4 regions of the Companilactobacillus pabuli genome follow, and region 3 is predicted to be linked to each of the others. Evidence: predicted binding sites of a transcription regulator. Region 3 holds the regulator's gene; each other region holds the start of a gene.
The links. Region 3 encodes Rex, which represses fermentation and respiration genes when NADH is low (regulators of the CRP and FNR family bind a similar motif). Its sites were predicted from a motif close to TTGTGAANTANTTCACAA; they were not measured.
Positions count from the first base shown of each region.

Region 1 (4,244 bases), 680 kb from region 3:
CCATTTCCGGACTAGCACCCTTTTGTGGTCCGAAGACGTGACTGGCACCATTTTTACCAGTTAAAGGATTAGTAACGTCAGAAGCAATGATAACTTTGACATCCTTTAATTCTGGTAACATCTGAGAAATGTCAATATGGTCGAGCTTTTTGAGCATAGCACCACCATACTGCAATTCTTTGTCTTTGTCGTCTAACAATTTAGCGCCTAAGGCTTGAGCCATTCCAGCACCTCCATCATTTGTGGCAGAACCACCGATTCCAATAATGATGGTCTTAGCACCTTTTTGGATAGCCGACTTAATCAATTCACCAGTTCCAAAAGTCGTTGTAACGTAAGGATTTTGGGTAAATTGATTAATAAATTGAATTCCACTAGCTTGAGCCATTTCAATAATAGCCACTTGGCCGTCATCGATTAGACCGTATTGAGCCTGTGTTTTGTTACCTAAAGGATTAACCACTGTTTCAGTGATCATTTGACCATTTCTAGCATCAACTAATGATTGAACTGTTCCTTCACCACCATCAGCCATTGGTACATTGACGAATTCGGCATCAGGATAAACTTTGGCAAAGCCCTTTTTCATTGATTGAGCAACTTGTTTGGCAGTTAACGAGTTCTTATATGAATCTGGAGCTAATACTATTTTCATTTATACGTCACCTCTAGAACAGATTTCCATACATCAATGTTGCAACAATTGTCATTGAAAGTCCAACTAACATTTCCCACAAAACAACGCTCATTCTTTCTTTAAAGTGCATTTGAACCGCTTGAGCTGTAACGTGAAAATAATTACCATGTGGCAATTGATCGATTACTGTGGCACCAGTGTGAACCATTGCGGCTGCACCAGTTCCTGAAATTCCAAATGACATAATTGATTTGGCAAATGAGTTTGAAGCTAAGATAACACCGGTTGAAGTTGAAGCCGTTGCTGCAGCCATCAAAATACCAGCGATTGGAGCTAAGAAGGTACCAGAAATTCCAGTTGTTTGAACGATTTCGACAACCTTTTGTGGCAAGTTAGATGCTGAAACCAATCCAGCAATCGCACCAGCACCAATCAAAATCATTACAACATCGGTCATTCTAGCTAAACCTTTAGCCATGTATTGCAAGAACTTCTTGCCTTGTCCCATAGCTAAGGTTCCAACTAAACCAGCAATCGGCAAGATGTACATCGCATCAAGATTAAATGAAGCTAAAGCCTTGATACCAAAAATATCCCCGACTGGCGTGATCAAAAGCAAAATCACTGCTACTAAAGGTGTAACGATAGCAGCTTTTAAACTTGGCAAATCATCTTGTTTCTTCGACTCAAATTTTTGGTCGTCGGGTACAAAAGAACCACGATGCTTAATTAAAGTGGCCAATAAAACTGTAACAATCAAACCAACGACTGCTGGTACGAAATCAGCAATCATCACTTGTGATAAGTCAACATTGAATCCTTTAGCAGCCGCAATTGTATTAGGATTAGGCGAGATAACGTTACCCGCTTTACCTCCACCAGACAGAGCCACTAGTAATGAAAGTTTACTGTAATGCATTTTTTGACCAACTTCTAGTGCAATTGGTGCGACGATCAAAACTGCTACTGGAATAAAAATCCCAACACCTGTCAAAACCATAGTTGAAAGTGCTAAAGCCAAAATTGCCAACTTATCGCTAAAATGATCCACGATATTAGAAGCAATTACATTAGCTGCACCAGATTCCATCATGACACCTGCTAACACTCCGGCTGCGATTACACGAATAATCGTCCCCATGACACCGGAACTACCTTTGACAATCGTATCAGTCGTCTGCGTCAAAGACATGCCACCGACTAAACAACCAATGATTGCACCAAAGATCAAAGCATAAACTGGATTAACTCTAAATAAAATCAACCCAATTGCTAAAAGCAAACCCAAAAGAGCTGCCCACCATGCAATAACCATCCTAAATTAACACCCTTTCTTAACTTCTCTAGCCAATTGTTAAATAATTAACAATTGAGCAACGTGTGTATAATACCTTTTTGATTTTTTAAAATCAATGTACACTTGCACAAATTATAATGTTAAAATGATGAATTTTTATTTTTTTTACCTGATAAATCAATGTTTTATTACTCAAAAATATTGTAAAATAAATATATGCACAATTTTATGCTTTGCGCTTTCATTAAAGTTTGAATATTTTTTAACAAGGAAGAATAAAAATATGAAATTAGACCCGAATCTGGCACAGTCTATCGTTGATAAAATGATGAAGAGTGTGCCTTACAACATTAATATGATGAACGAAAAGGGAATTATTATTGCCAGTGGCGACAAATCACGAATCCATACTTTACATATCGGTGCCGTCGATACTATTCAAAGTGGCAAAACTAAACCAATGATCCAATCATTTGGAAAATATGGTCAACCCGGAGTTAACATCCCTGTACAATTTAACAATGAAACTATTGGCGTTATCGGTATTACCGGGGATCCCGAAAAAGTTACTCCTTTAGCCTCATTGTTAAAGATTTCAACCGAGTTATTGATTTCACAAATTAATAACACTAAAGTTGAAGGTCGTCGCAAAGAAAGTTTGAATCATTTCTTATATGAATGGACTAATACTGAGGATGCTTCATTAAATGATGAACTACAGTTGCGTGCTGAAACCTTAAACATCGACTTATCGATCAATCGGTATATTGTTTTAATTGAAACAAATGATTTGAACGAATTACAAATTAGTCCCTTTGATTTTTCTTTTAGAAAAACTCCTGGAGAATATTTACTGATTGTTAGAAACGAAACCGATTTAAATAGATATCTTAAATTTGGTCAAGAAAATCAGTTAATGGTCGGTATCAGTGATAAGTTGACCAATCTTAAACAAGCTGTGCGCCAAGCTTCAGACACTATTACCGTCAGTAAAGAATTACAACTAACCGGCTTCTATCACTTTAAAGAGATTCGTTTTCTCAATCACATTCTTGATAGTAATTTGTATTCAAAAAAAGCCTTGAGCGTATTTAAAAGCTTTCTCAAGACTAAATCCGGTTTAGAATTAATCGATACGATCGACTGTTATTTCAAGCATAACGGTAATGTAACGGAGACTTCTAAAGCCTTAAACGTTCATCGTAATACTACTAATTATCGTCTCAATAATATTTCAGAGTATTTTGGACTAGATTTAAAAGATTTGACCGATATTTTACAACTATACGTTAATTTTCTTTATTTCAAAAAATATCAATATGAACATCGTTAAAATTGATATTTTTTGACGAATTGCTTATTATTCAAGTGAAATAAATTCATATTGTGAGGTCTATCAAATGGTATTAATGAATTTGAATTACAGAACTAATTACTTACACACTTACTTCAAAACGACCGTGGTAATTCCAGATACAAATGAAGCCGAATATACTACAGTCTGGTTGTTGCATGGCTATACTGGAGACGACAGTGCCTGGATCCGTCACGTCAATATCGAAAAAATTGCTCGTGATCACAATTTTGCGATAATCATGCCTGAAGCGAGAAACTCGTTTTATTCTGATTCTAATTTCATACCTTATTATTCCTATTTCATTGATGAATTCATCCCTAAGATGCAACATCTCTTACCTATTTCAAAAGACAGATCAAAGAACTATATCGTCGGTTCTAGCATGGGCGGATATGGAGCTTTGAAAATTGCCTTTATGAATGATGATAAATTCAGTAAGGTTGCTGCCCTCTCACCAATTACCGATATTGAACACTTCCGGGACAATCCTAAGAGTCCAATGGCCAAAAATACCTTTGACAGTATCTTCGACAGTCCCGAAAAATTAGCTAAAAATCAATTGACTAATATTTACAACAACCGTCAACCAAAACAAGAAATTTTGACTTTGTGTGGCGATAAAGACTTTATGCATGAAGATAACGTCATGTTCAAAAACTTTCTATCAATTCATGCCAAAGCTCGTTACACTTGTATGCCAGTCGAGGGAGATCATTCTTGGAACACCTGGAGTCAAAATATCAACCAGGTCTTTGATTGGTTAGAAAAATGAGTACAAAAAAACCGCTAATCTTGAAATTAGCGGTTTTTATTTTTACCAAACGAAGATTCCAACGAATGCAGCTGACAATAGTGATACCAAAATACCTGATAACAACATGTAACCAACATTCTTAGAAATAGCATCGTTCTTTTCTTTATCAACGATACCCTTGAAACATCCGATAATCATT
Region 1 is NZ_CP049366.1:913,295-917,538, reverse strand. It holds gene G6534_RS04425 (glycerate kinase family protein) at 1-655, opposite strand, end outside; gene G6534_RS04420 (GntP family permease) at 669-1,952, opposite strand; gene G6534_RS04415 (CdaR family transcriptional regulator) at 2,218-3,267, shown strand; gene G6534_RS04410 (alpha/beta hydrolase) at 3,335-4,063, shown strand; gene G6534_RS04405 (NupC/NupG family nucleoside CNT transporter) at 4,106-4,244, opposite strand, start outside.
Region 1: G6534_RS04420 (GntP family permease) is a predicted target of Rex. The motif match lies at 1,989-2,006, and genes of this name have one in related genera.

Region 2 (4,244 bases), 230 kb from region 3:
TTTCTTCCATTGTATGTTGGAAATGGTTTCCATTTGCAAATTTGGATTAATTTTCTTTTCGGCGCTGAAAACATTGGGACGGGCTGTGACCATCTGTGGGCGACAATCTGGAATCGTAATTTCACACATAATATTGTCACCATATGAAGGTTTAGTTTGTACCAATAAATCATCTTCAAAATGCAAATCTAAACAGTCAGCTGTCAACCCGGTTTGTAAACGAGCTTGCAATCGAGGTGCAATTGAACGTCCAACAACAGTTGCCGGAAAAATCAAAGTGTTAGGTGTACCTTTTTGCTTAATTAAATCAGCCAAGGCATCAGTAACCTCTAAATCATCACCGTTAACTAAATCATCATCTTTGATGGTAATAATTTTGTCTGGACCATAAGCACTCAAAGCGGTTTCCAAATTAGCAGTACTTTTTTCAATCAAGATGACTACTACAGGATCATGACTAATTTGATTCATCTTAGTAATTAATTGAAAAGTTACTGGATTGATTTCATTTAAATCATTTTCTGCAAAAATCCAATTTTCTTTTATTACCGTCATCTATTTGTCCTCCGTCAAAATATTCTTTTGCTTTAAAATATCCACTAATTCACGAGCAGCCGTAACTGGATCATCTGACAAACGATGATTCTTCTTAGCAACTTTTTTAGGTTCAGAAATTGAACGAACAATTGTTGGAGAACCCGCTTGTCCAACTCGTTGTTCGTCTAAATTCAAATCACTGGCATGCCAAGTAATAATTGGCTTATCAAAACTCTTGGCGATTTCAACAACATTCTTATATTTAGGATTATTAGCTTTATCAGTAGCTGTTAAAAGAATTGGTAGCTTAGCAGTAATCGTTTGTTCTACATTTTCTAATTTACGATCAATCACCAAATGGTCTTCAAAGGCCTCAATTTTATCAGCATAGGTAACTTGAGGAACGTTGAGCATTTCAGCAATGATTGGTCCTACTTGACCAGTATCAGCATCGACTGACTGTTGTCCAACCATTACTAAATCAACATCACCAATTTTTTTGATTGCTTCACCTAGTACATAAGCGGTTGCCAACGTATCGGCACCAGCAAAAGCACGATCTGACAAAAGAACTGCTTTATCAGCTCCAAGTGCCAAGGTTTCTTGTAATGAAACAGCGAAATCATCAGGACCCATTGATAAGGTGATAACTTCTCCTCCAACTTGATCTCTAATCATTAATGCTGCTTGCAAGGCGTGTAAATCATAAGAATTAATAACACCACCTAGGCCACGTCGATCAATGTTCTTTGTTTTTTCGTTAATTTTGACATTTGTCGTTTCAGGAACTTGTTTAATACCAACAACTATTTTCATGACTTCCTCCTAGGCTCTATTCTTTGCTTCAATCAAAGCAATTTCTGTCCGCATCTTTTCAACTGTACCTTCAGCTAATTCCATCGCTCTGGCATCCCTGATCAAATGTTCAACTGGATAATCCAAACTATAACCGTATCCACCCAAAATTTGTAAAGCATCATCACCAGACTTAACAGCACTTCGACTACCATAAGCCTTAGCCATTGCAGCTTCTTCTTCGTAATCTTGGCGATTATCTTTTAGCCAAGCGGCTTTTTGATAAAGTAATTTAGTCGTTTCCTTAGCAATAGCAATATCAGCCACTTTTCTTTGAATACCTTGCATTTGAATAATTGGCGTATCGATAGCTTTTCTGTGGGTTGCATAATCTGTTACGATATCCAATTCATGTTCCATAATTCCAGTCAAAACAGCTCCCATCAATACTCGAGCGTCATTATGAGCACTGTCGCCGATTTCTTTTCCCATGCCAACTTTGCCTAACAAATGACTTTCATTGACTTCAATATTGTTCATGACGATTTCACCAACTGGCACTCCCGTCAGACCTAAGAAGTTTTCTTGTTTACCAAATTCAAATCCTTCCATATCTTTATCAATAACAAAGAAGGATAATTCCTCAGGTGCAGTTTTGACAAGAACACAATAAATTTCGGCCAATCCTCCATTAGTGATCATGATCTTATCGCCATTAATAATCCACTTGTCACCAACATGTTCTGCATGTGAGTTAATTCCTAAAGGATTCGAACCTCCACTAGGTTCAGTCATCGAAAAAGCAATAATTCGTGATTTTGCCTGTGGCAAATACTTATCTTTTAAAGCTTGATTACCAAATTTAACAATCTGGTCAATTGATTTGAAATGACCTTCCAAAGTAACTGCTAAACTTGCATTACCACGAGCAATTTCGTTAATCATTTTGGCGGTCGTTGAACCATCAAATCCAGCACCACCATACTCTTTAGGTAACATCGTACTTAACAAATCTGTTTCTTTTATTTTATTTAACAAGTCATTTACATATGATCTCGTATGATCGATTTCCATATCAAATGGTGCTACTTCGTTTTCAGTGAACGATTTAACCATCCGCAATAGGATTTCTTTACTCGTTTTATTTTGATCCATAACGCTCTCCTTGAATGTTAATTTTTTCACATATGAGAATAAAAAAATACCAAAACTAATCTATCTAGGCTCATGATATATTAGTTTTGGTATAAAGTAAATATAATTATATTATATACAATTGATTACCTTAATATATTAGAATTAGGGCTTATCTAAATGCATTTCTTCTTTAACAAATTTTTCTGTACCATCGTTTGTCGCTTTACCATAGTACTCACATTTAAAATTAATAACATCGAGTGTTTCTTGTAACTGACGCATTTGTTCTTGAACTGACAAGCGTAATTGTAAGAACATATCAAAGCGTTCCTGTAACGAATCATCACCTTCTGTCGTCCACTTGATGAATTGCTTGATTTCTTTGATTGGCATCCCAGCATTTTTTACACATTCAACTATCTGTAAAGTACTTAAATTTTCATCGGTGAAACGACGTACCCCAGCCGAATTTTTCTTCAAGTTGGGAATCAAACCTTCTTTGTCATAATAACGTAACGTTGGAACCGACAAACCGAATTTTTCGGCTACTTCACCGATTGAATAAGTAGTTTCTATTTCTTGCATAAAATCCTCCTTCATTTCTCATTGACCTAAAGTTAACTTAACATATAGTGTGATGATAACATCTTTACATCAAAAAAGCCCCTCTGATCCATTCAGAGAGGTTTTTCATTGATTCTTAAAATTGATTATCGCTAGCCCATTCATTCGTTAAGAAGTAACTATTCATGTGATATTGCGTATTCTTAGGGTTAGCTTTCTTAGTTTGATAATAGCCTTTAAGACTCTTATCTAGCATTAACCAGCCACGCCAGCCCATGTGAATCGTATCTTCAGCAATATAATTAGGATTCTTAACGTTTGATAAATCTACAATATTATTGAAACCTTGAGACTTCAATTGATATTTGATCTTCTTATCAAAATTAGTAATGGAACTCATTGGCATTCCTGTATATTTGACCCAATAAGGATTAATAGGTTGAATGACGAACATTACTTCAGTTTTATTTTGGGCAAACATATATAGCAATGCTTGAAAGTCGTTATACTCAGGGGAACGTGTATAAGTGACGTGTCTATGCGCATTCTTATACTTGATGATTCTCTTTTTCAACTCTTTCTTGTAAAAAGAATTACCAATTTGTAAATCATTATCAGTTGAATGTTTCTTTGCTAACTTAACGGCTAATTGATTCAAATGCTTGTAATCATAAGTATCAGGTAATTGACTAGCCGCTTTATCAATCATCTTTTGGTGATCATTCATCGAAAGTGCTCCAAAGAGATTATCCTGACTTTGTAGACTTGAGCGTGAAATCCGTTGAATGTACATCCGTTGGAAGTTAGTAATCTGTTGGCCTTTAGAAATACGTTCTAAAGCATCATCTTCAATTGGACCTTTGCTAACACCCAGATCAAGTACCCTTTTGGCAATATATTTATTCATTGCTTTATCACCATGATCAGAATTCAAAATAAATCCTGTTAACTGTAATGGTGATAGGAAATATTTGAACGCGTCAGAAGGAACACCAGTCTTAGTAAACCACTGTGGTGAAATAATAAAGACAGCTTTGTTACCTTTCAAATTAGACATTCCACCAACGTTAATAGCTTGAGTCAATGAAGCAGTACCGGGATTACCTTGCAAGAATGGTTTATTCTTCCAATGATACTTTTGCGCCATGGAAGATGGATGGAACGGATCCATTCGAGAAAGTTCCGATGAACCAATAATAGGAATGTAGTTT
Region 2 is NZ_CP049366.1:1,821,712-1,825,955, forward strand. It holds gene G6534_RS08895 (electron transfer flavoprotein subunit alpha/FixB family protein) at 1-555, opposite strand, end outside; gene G6534_RS08900 (electron transfer flavoprotein subunit beta/FixA family protein) at 556-1,353, opposite strand; gene G6534_RS08905 (acyl-CoA dehydrogenase family protein) at 1,363-2,487, opposite strand; gene G6534_RS08910 (MerR family transcriptional regulator) at 2,632-3,045, opposite strand; gene dltD (D-alanyl-lipoteichoic acid biosynthesis protein DltD) at 3,170-4,244, opposite strand, start outside.
Region 2: G6534_RS08905 (acyl-CoA dehydrogenase family protein) is a predicted target of Rex. The motif match lies at 2,502-2,519, and genes of this name have one in related genera.

Region 3 (4,244 bases):
TCCATTCTTTAATTGTTGCAGGAACAATCAAGTGTGTACCTTTCTTCAAGTCATAGTCTTTACCATCAGCAGTGATCTTACCTTCACCGTTTAGAACTGAGATCAATGTGTACTTACCAATTTGGTGGTGCAATTGAACCGGTTCTTTGATTTCCCAGTGATAAACTGAGAAGAATGGTGAAATTGGTGGTTGAACGAAGGTTGTAAACTTGTTCTTGCCAACTTCTTTTGATTGAATGTCTAGTTTTGGATCTTTGTGAGGTACTGTGATTGTGTCTTCTGATTGTTTGATGTGAAGATCACGTTTCTTGCCAGTAGTCTTGTCAACACGGTCATAGTCATACAAACGGTAAGTTGTATCACTACTTTGTTGTGTTTCTAAGACCATGATACCTTTGTTCAAAGCGTGAACTGTACCACTTGGTACGTAGTAGAATTCACCTTTCTTAACAGGAACTTTTCTTAATAAGTGATCCCAGTCGCCTGATTCGATCATTTGGTCAAGTTCTGCCTTGTTCTTAGCATTGTGACCGTAAATCAAGTATGAACCTGGTTCAGCATCAATGATGTACCAGCATTCTGTTTTACCTAGTTCGTGTTCGTGCTTTTCAGCATATTCATTGTCAGGATGAACTTGAACTGATAGGCTAGCATTTGCATCCAAAATTTTAGTTAGAAGTGGAAATACTTTGCCCTTAGGATTACCGAATAATTCCTTGTGGTCATTCCATAGATCAGCAAAGATTTGACCAGCAAATTCACCATTTACGACTTGTTCTTTACCATGTGGATGTCCAGAAATTGCCCAGCATTCACCAATTGTTCCATCAGGAATGTTGTAACCAAATTCTGTTTCTAATTTTCTTCCACCCCAGAGTTTCTCATGAAAGACGGGTTTTAAAAATAATGGTTCACTCATAAAAAAATTCCCCCAAAAATTTATTCTATTTCTTCAGTCGCTGACTTGTCACGGTCTAAGAAGAAGATCAACGTTTGCAATTCGTTTGCCAAATCAACATAGTGCACACGAATACTGCTTGGCACGTTGATGATGACCGGTGTAAAGTTCAAGATTCCACGAACTCCAGCATCAGCTAACAAGTCGGCTGTCGTTTGCGCAGCGTTTGAAGAAACTGTCAAAATGCAGACATCGATCTGTTGTAAGTGAAGTTGTTCTTTTAGTTCACTAATATCGTAAACTGGAACACCACTCTTAACTGTACCGACAATTTCTTTATTAATATCAAAAGCTGCCGCAATTCGAACATTATTTGTCCGAGAAAAGTTATAATTTAGTAAGGCGTTACCTAAATTACCGACTCCAACTAAAGCGACGTTGGTACGTTTGTCTTGATTCAATAACTTCTTAAAGAACGTTACTAAATCGTTTACATCGTAGCCATAACCACGCTTGCCAAGTGCACCTAGATATGAGAAGTCACGTCTAATTGTAGCACTATCAATCTTAACCCCTTCTGATAATTCACCAGAGGAGATTTTTTTTGTACCCTCATCTTTGAGAAATTGGAAGTAACGATAATAAATTGGTAAACGCTTTATTGTTGCGTTTGGAACTGTTGTTTTTGTCATAATTTACCACCATATGTGTGTCATTTCACTAACATTTATACTAAATAAAAATCACAAAAAACGCAACACGTTAAACCTATAAAGACATAAATTATTAATTAATGATAAAATTGTGAATATGATAAAGGAGCAATCAACTTGATTTTATTACAAGCACAAAACATTACCAAAAATTTTGGAACTAAAAAACTTTTTTCAAATGTCAGTTTCGAAATTCAAGACAATAGTCGCATCGGCCTCGTTGGTCGCAATGGTGTAGGAAAATCTACCCTATTAAAAATCATCTCTGATCAGGAGAGCTATAACAGTGGCAATATTGCACTCAAAAAAGATACCAATATTGGCTACTTAGCTCAGGATTCAGGATTAAATAACGACAATAAAATTTTCGATGAATTGGAGCACGTCTTTGATTACCTCAAAGCTCAGGAAAAAAAGATGCGCGCTTTGGAAGAAAAATTGGCCAATCCGAATGTCGACAACTATGACGATATTTTGAAACAATACGATCAACTCCAAAATACCTTCCGTCAAGAAAATGGCTATAGCTATCAATCAGAAATCAGAAGTGTCCTCAAAGGATTCGGCTTTGATGAAGATGTTTGGCAAGATGAGATTTCAACCCTATCTGGTGGGGAAAGATCTCGTTTGGCAATGGCTAAAATGCTTTTGGAACACCACGATATTTTACTATTGGATGAACCAACTAACCATTTGGATATCAACACTGTCGAATGGTTAGAAAACTATCTAAAAGGCTATAAGGGCGCTTTAGTAATCGTTTCTCATGATCAGTACTTCTTGGACAAAGTAGTTAATGAAATTGTTGAAATCAATCAACACTCTTCAACCCACTACTCTGGTAACTATACTTTCTACTTGCAAGAAAAGAAGAAAAATCAAGAAGTTGCTTGGAAACATTACGAAGAACAACAAGCCGAGATTAAACGGACCGAAGAATATATCCAAAAAAATATTGTCCGTGCTTCAACTACTAAGATGGCTCAAAGTCGTCGTAAAAAACTCGAACACATGGATGTTTTGGATCGTCCTGGTAGTGATCAAGGTTCAGTTCACTTCTCTTTTGAGATTGACAAAGAAAGTGGTAATGACGTACTTTTGGTCAAAGATGCTGCTATTGGCTACGATGACCACATTATGTCTGAACCAATCAATTTGGACGTCAAAAAAGGTGAACGTGTTGGTATCATCGGACCTAACGGTATCGGTAAGTCAACTTTCTTGAAATCAATTCTCGGAAAAATTCCAATGATCAAAGGAACATCCCAATTTGGTGCCAATGTTCAAGTCGGCTACTATGACCAGAATCTAAAAGGACTCGATCCTAAAAAAGACGTCTTGCACGAAATCTGGGACCTATACCCAAGACTTGATGAACAAATTATCCGTAAGAAATTAGGAGCTTTCTTGTTCAGTGGCGATGACGTTCTAAAGCCTATTGCTGGTTTATCCGGTGGTGAAAAAGCCCGTTTGACTTTGACCAAATTATCTATGGAACACGACAACTTCCTAATCATGGATGAGCCCACTAACCACTTGGACATCGACAGTAAAGAAGTTCTTGAAGACGCCTTGAAGGAATTCCCAGGAACAGTTCTCTTCGTATCCCACGACCGTTACCTTTTGAACACATTAGCTAACCGTATCGTCGATATTGGTGAACATGGTAGTAAGATTTATCTTGGTGATTACGACTACTATGTTGAAAAAACTTCCGACAAGCCAGTTGTTGAAGAAACTAAAGCAACTCCTTCAGTTAGTGAAAAGAAGATGGAGTATCAACAATCTAAAGAACAACAAAAACAAGAGCGTAAATTACGTCGTCAAGTTGAAGATTTAGAAAATCAAATTGCTGAATTAGAAGAAAAGAATGCGGCCATTCAAAAAGAAATGACTAAAGATGAAAACTTAACTTCTTACAGTAAGTTGGCCGATTTACAAAAAGAACTCGATGAGAATAAAGCTAAACAAGATGAAATCGAGGAAGAATGGACCAAAAAGTCAATTGAATTGGAAGATTTTAATAGTTAGTATGTTTTTTCTTTCCGTCGTCCGTTCGGTACTGGCTAGATAGTGATTTCTATCTTTATATAAACGACTTCAGAAAATTAATAGAAGATATTACTAGAATTGCAGTACACTGCTGTAGTTCTAATAGTATCTTCTTTTTTTATTTATGTAGTACTACAAAGAAATAGAATAGCTATTCAAAATAGTATGTGTCTGATTCTATCTAAATAGAACGTGAAATTTAGGCGGTAGCAAGAATCCTGTGGCGGCTCAATGGCTAAATTTTCCTTAGCGATTTATCGCTTAGGTAAAGACCGAGTTTTGAGATTTTGCGTCTTTGGGGCCATGCAAAAGCTCAAAATCGTGTCAGCCATGTTCCAGCCAGCCACAGGATTCTTGCGGACGACGGCATGTTTCATCCAACGATTTCTATTGCCTATTACCTAGAAATTTGATAACTTTGATTAAACGAAATTAAAAAACGAGGTATCTAACAATAAAACGAGATAATTTTTTAATTAGATTTTTCAAAGGTGTCATTATTGCTTTGGGATTCATCTTGCCGGGGGTTTCTGGTGGCGTGCTGGCTGCTATCATGGGAATTTATGAAAGATTGCTTAGTT
Region 3 is NZ_CP049366.1:1,589,935-1,594,178, forward strand. It holds gene manA (mannose-6-phosphate isomerase, class I) at 1-919, opposite strand, end outside; gene G6534_RS07700 (redox-sensing transcriptional repressor Rex) at 940-1,590, opposite strand; gene G6534_RS07705 (ABC-F family ATP-binding cassette domain-containing protein) at 1,729-3,642, shown strand; gene G6534_RS07710 (hypothetical protein) at 3,895-4,068, shown strand; gene G6534_RS07715 (DUF368 domain-containing protein) at 4,118-4,244, shown strand, end outside.

Region 4 (4,244 bases), 890 kb from region 3:
ACTAAAGCAACGACCTTTTTATGATTTAACCATTTTGAATCGATTTTTTTTGCTTCCAAAGCTGCTGTCGGTAAAGCCCCCGCTCCTTCAGCAACTGTCTTAGTTCTTTGTAATAAGTCTTTCATAGCCTTAGCAATTTCTTCTTCATTAACTAAAACCATTTCATCAACTAAGTTCTTAGTAATTGGGAAAGTTATGTCTCCAGGTGTAGCAACAGCTGTTCCATCAGCCAAAGTCTTGCCTTTACTATAGGTTGTTAATTTATTAGCTTCATAAGATGCTGTCATCCCATGAACATTTTCTGATTGAACTCCAACAATGTGAATATTAGGATTAAATGACTTCAAAGCAGTTGCAATTCCAGAAATCAATCCGCCACCACCGACAGGAACGATAACTGTATCGACATCCCACATTTGATCAAGAATTTCTAACCCAATTGAACCTTGACCAGCAATGACATCAACATCGTTATATGGATCAACGATTGTATAGCCTTTTCTTTCGGCTTCTTCTTCCATAAATTGGTGTGCCTCATCAAAATTATCACCATGTAGAATGACCTTTGCACCATATCCAGCAGTTGCTTCCTGCTTAGCAATTGGAGCACCATGTGGCATGATAACAACTGAGTCTATTCCCAAAAGGTGCGATGTTAAAGCTACTCCCTGAGCATGATTACCGGCCGAAGCTGTGATGACACCACGTGCTTTTTCAGCATCACTCAAATGATTGATTTTATTAAAAGCACCTCTAAATTTGAATGATCCAGTTAATTGCATGTTTTCTAGCTTCAAGTAAACCTCCCCATGAGCTATATTACGGCTTAAAAACATTGATTGAATCAGTGGTGTGACTCGACCCACTTCGTGAATAGAGTGAGCTGCTTCCTCAATATCTCTCATACAAACAGGATTTTGAAAATCTTTTGATTGTTTAATATCTTCTGCAGTCATCAACTCGTTCACCCCCTATTATTAAATTGCATCAATTTCTGTAAAATCATAATTCAATGAATCGGCCAAACCTTTATTAGTTACTTTTCCTTGATAAATATTAATTCCAGACATCAAAGCCTCATCATCTTTAATAGCTTGATCCAAACCTTTCTCAACTATCTCCAGTAAGTAAGAAATATTCCCACTAGCTAATGCCAATGTTGCAGTTCTTGGTACAGCCCCTGGCTGATTTGGAACAGCGTAATGAATAATCCCATCTTTCACAAATACTGGATCTTCAATCGTAGTTGGATGGTCAATTGTTTCTACCGTCCCCCCTTGGTCAATTGCAACATCAACAATTACACTTCCAGGTTTCATTGATTTAACCATTTTTTCAGTAACTAATTTTGGTGGTCTAGCTCCTGGAATCAAAACTGTTGAGATGAACAAATCGGCGTTTTTAATATATTTGGCAATGTTTTCTGTATTTGAAATAATTCCTTGATAATCTTGTCCTGCAAAGTGTTTCTCTAACCAATCCAAGCGTTCTTGCTTTACTTCGAGAATACTTACGTGACATCCCATATTCAAAGCAAGCGTAGCAGCATTTACAGCAGCATTACCACCACCTAGAATCACAACATTACCAGCTTTGACTTCAGGAGTTCCACAAAGCAAGATGCCTTCTCCTTCGTGTTGTGCTTCCAAATAATAAGTTCCCATAATTACTGAACGACGACCAGCAATGGCACTCATTGGTGCTAACAATTGCAACTTGTTATCCTTAATAATCGTTTCTCCACCGATGGCAGTTGTCTTAGACTTAATCATTGCTTTAACTGTTTCTGGAGAAGATGCCAAGTGTTGAAATCCCCAAACAATTTGATTTGGCTTGAAATATTGATATTCTTCTGCATCCGGTTCTTTAACTTTAACCACCAGATCTGCATCCCAAGTCTTTGCATGACTAACAATTTGTCCGCCAGCCTTTTGGTAATCTTCATTGCTAAAACCAGAACCTATACCTGCGTTTTCTTCAACTAAAACTTCAGCTCCAACATTTACTAATTTTTGAACATTTTCTGGTGTAACGCCCACACGTCCTTCGCCAGGTTTTTGTTCTTTAACAACGCCAACGATCATTATTAATTTTCCTCCTTTATCCTTAATTTCATTTTCATGTTACCGCCTTCATTTACGAAAAACAATCATTTTTGTGATAAAAATCACAGTTTTGTTTTCCTGAGATTGTGAAGTGTTTATGTTTCTTAAACAGTTGTTTCGCCTTTATATCACGGTTTATAAAGGCTACACTTGTAAAACGTTTATTTTTAAATATTTGAAATTCTTATAAATTATAAATATAAGCATATTTTTCACATTTCATTTTCATAAAATGTTTATTTTTATTTTCATATTAGATTTTTTTATTTTAAAACCTTAATTTAATCCACAATTTATAATTGGAATTAAAAACTAATTAATTTTTGCTCATAATTTACTAATATTGAATTGTATATTATGAGAAAACACCTGTTTAACTTAGCAAATAATATGCCAATTAAAAAATATTTCACAAAAGGACCTAGATTTTTTACCATAAAAAAAGTGCATCTATTTAGAAATAGTGATCAACTATTTCTAAATGGATGCATTTCTAATATTAACTATAAGGTTAAAATGAATCTAAGCATATTGTGTTTTTTCTGTTTCTAAATTCAAATCATTCAGATTCTCACCATTAGACTCAATAACTTGTTTAAGCCACCAATAACTCTTCTTGGGAATTCGTTCCATATCTTTCAAGTCATGGTTAGTCCGATTAACATAGACCGTTCCATAACGTTTATCCATATTGCCACTAGAACTAGGAATATCAATCAAACCCCATCCTAAATAGCCAAGAACTTCGACACCGTCTTCAAAGATGGCATCTTTCATTGCTTGAATGTGATTGCGCATATAATTGATTCGTCCATCGTCTTGTATTTCTTGACCTTTGTATTCCTCGCGCATACCTAGACCGTTTTCAATTGGAAACATTGGTACACTGTATTCGTTATAAACTTTTGCCAAAATATCTCTAAATCCCGCCGGATCAATTTGCCAGCCATATTCTGATGTTTCTAAGTACGGATTCTTCTTACTACCATAATCTAAATACAAATTAGGTACTGTATTAAGCGGTACTCTCGTTGAATCGATTGTCTCACTACGATAATAACTGAAAGCAATAAAATCTGAACTTACTTGAATCAAAGCCTCATCATCATTCAATTGATAATCCATTTCAATCTTATGATTTTTGACATACGTCATTACTTCATGAGAATAACGTCCATAAATAAAGACATCAAGTAAATCACGATTTAAAAATTCATCAATTTTTCGTGCATATAATACATCTTGAGGATTAGGTGTAGCTGGATAAACTTCACTGTAAGCTAGCATTCCACCAATTTGGCAATCAGTATGTTCATGAATAAAATTAGCTACGCCAGCGTGGGCTAACATTACATGGTGACTGATCTGATATAATTCATCAATTGTCTTATCGCCCTTTAAATAACCAGAAATATTAAAGGCCTCACTCGTGTGATAAAGATTCTGTTCATTAAAAGTAATCCAATATTTAACTCGATCTCCAAATCTCTTTACCATTTCAATGCCATATCTGACAAATGCCTTAACTACTGGACGTGATAAAAAGCCATTATATTTTTGAGCTAAAGATAGTGGCATGTCAAAATGATACAAACAAATCATTGGTGTAATATTGCGTTTCAAAAGTGCGTCGATCATCTTGTTATAAAATTCGATTCCTTTTTCATTGAAGTTGCCATCTCCTTCAGGGTCAACTCTACTCCAAGAAATTTGAAATCTATAAAAATTCATGCCTTGGCTAGCCATTAAATTGAAATCTTCTTCAAAGCGATGATACTCGTCAATACCATCTTTCCAATCAGAAGTACCATCAGTAGCTGGTCTGACATCATAAACTGATTTGCCTTTACCATCTAAATTCCATGCACCTTCTGTTTGCATACTAGACGTAGAATTTCCCCAGAAAAAATTCTTTGGTAACTTGTTAGTCATAATCATTCCGCCTCTCTGATTGAATACGCTTTCATCATATCACAAAAAGTGTTAATGTAAATAACAAATAGGTAATAAGTATATACTTTTATATTCAAAAGAAATTTATTCTTTTTCATGATAAACTTAACCATGAACAATTAGGGAGATAATGTTATGGCTTACAAATACAAAGAAGTTGCTAATTCTTTACGCAAAGCAATTCAG
Region 4 is NZ_CP049366.1:44,677-48,920, reverse strand. It holds gene tdcB (bifunctional threonine ammonia-lyase/L-serine ammonia-lyase TdcB) at 1-956, opposite strand, end outside; gene ald (alanine dehydrogenase) at 978-2,084, opposite strand; gene G6534_RS00250 (glycoside hydrolase family 1 protein) at 2,628-4,043, opposite strand; gene G6534_RS00245 (GntR family transcriptional regulator) at 4,194-4,244, shown strand, end outside.
Region 4: ald (alanine dehydrogenase) is a predicted target of Rex. The motif match lies at 2,156-2,173, and genes of this name have one in related genera.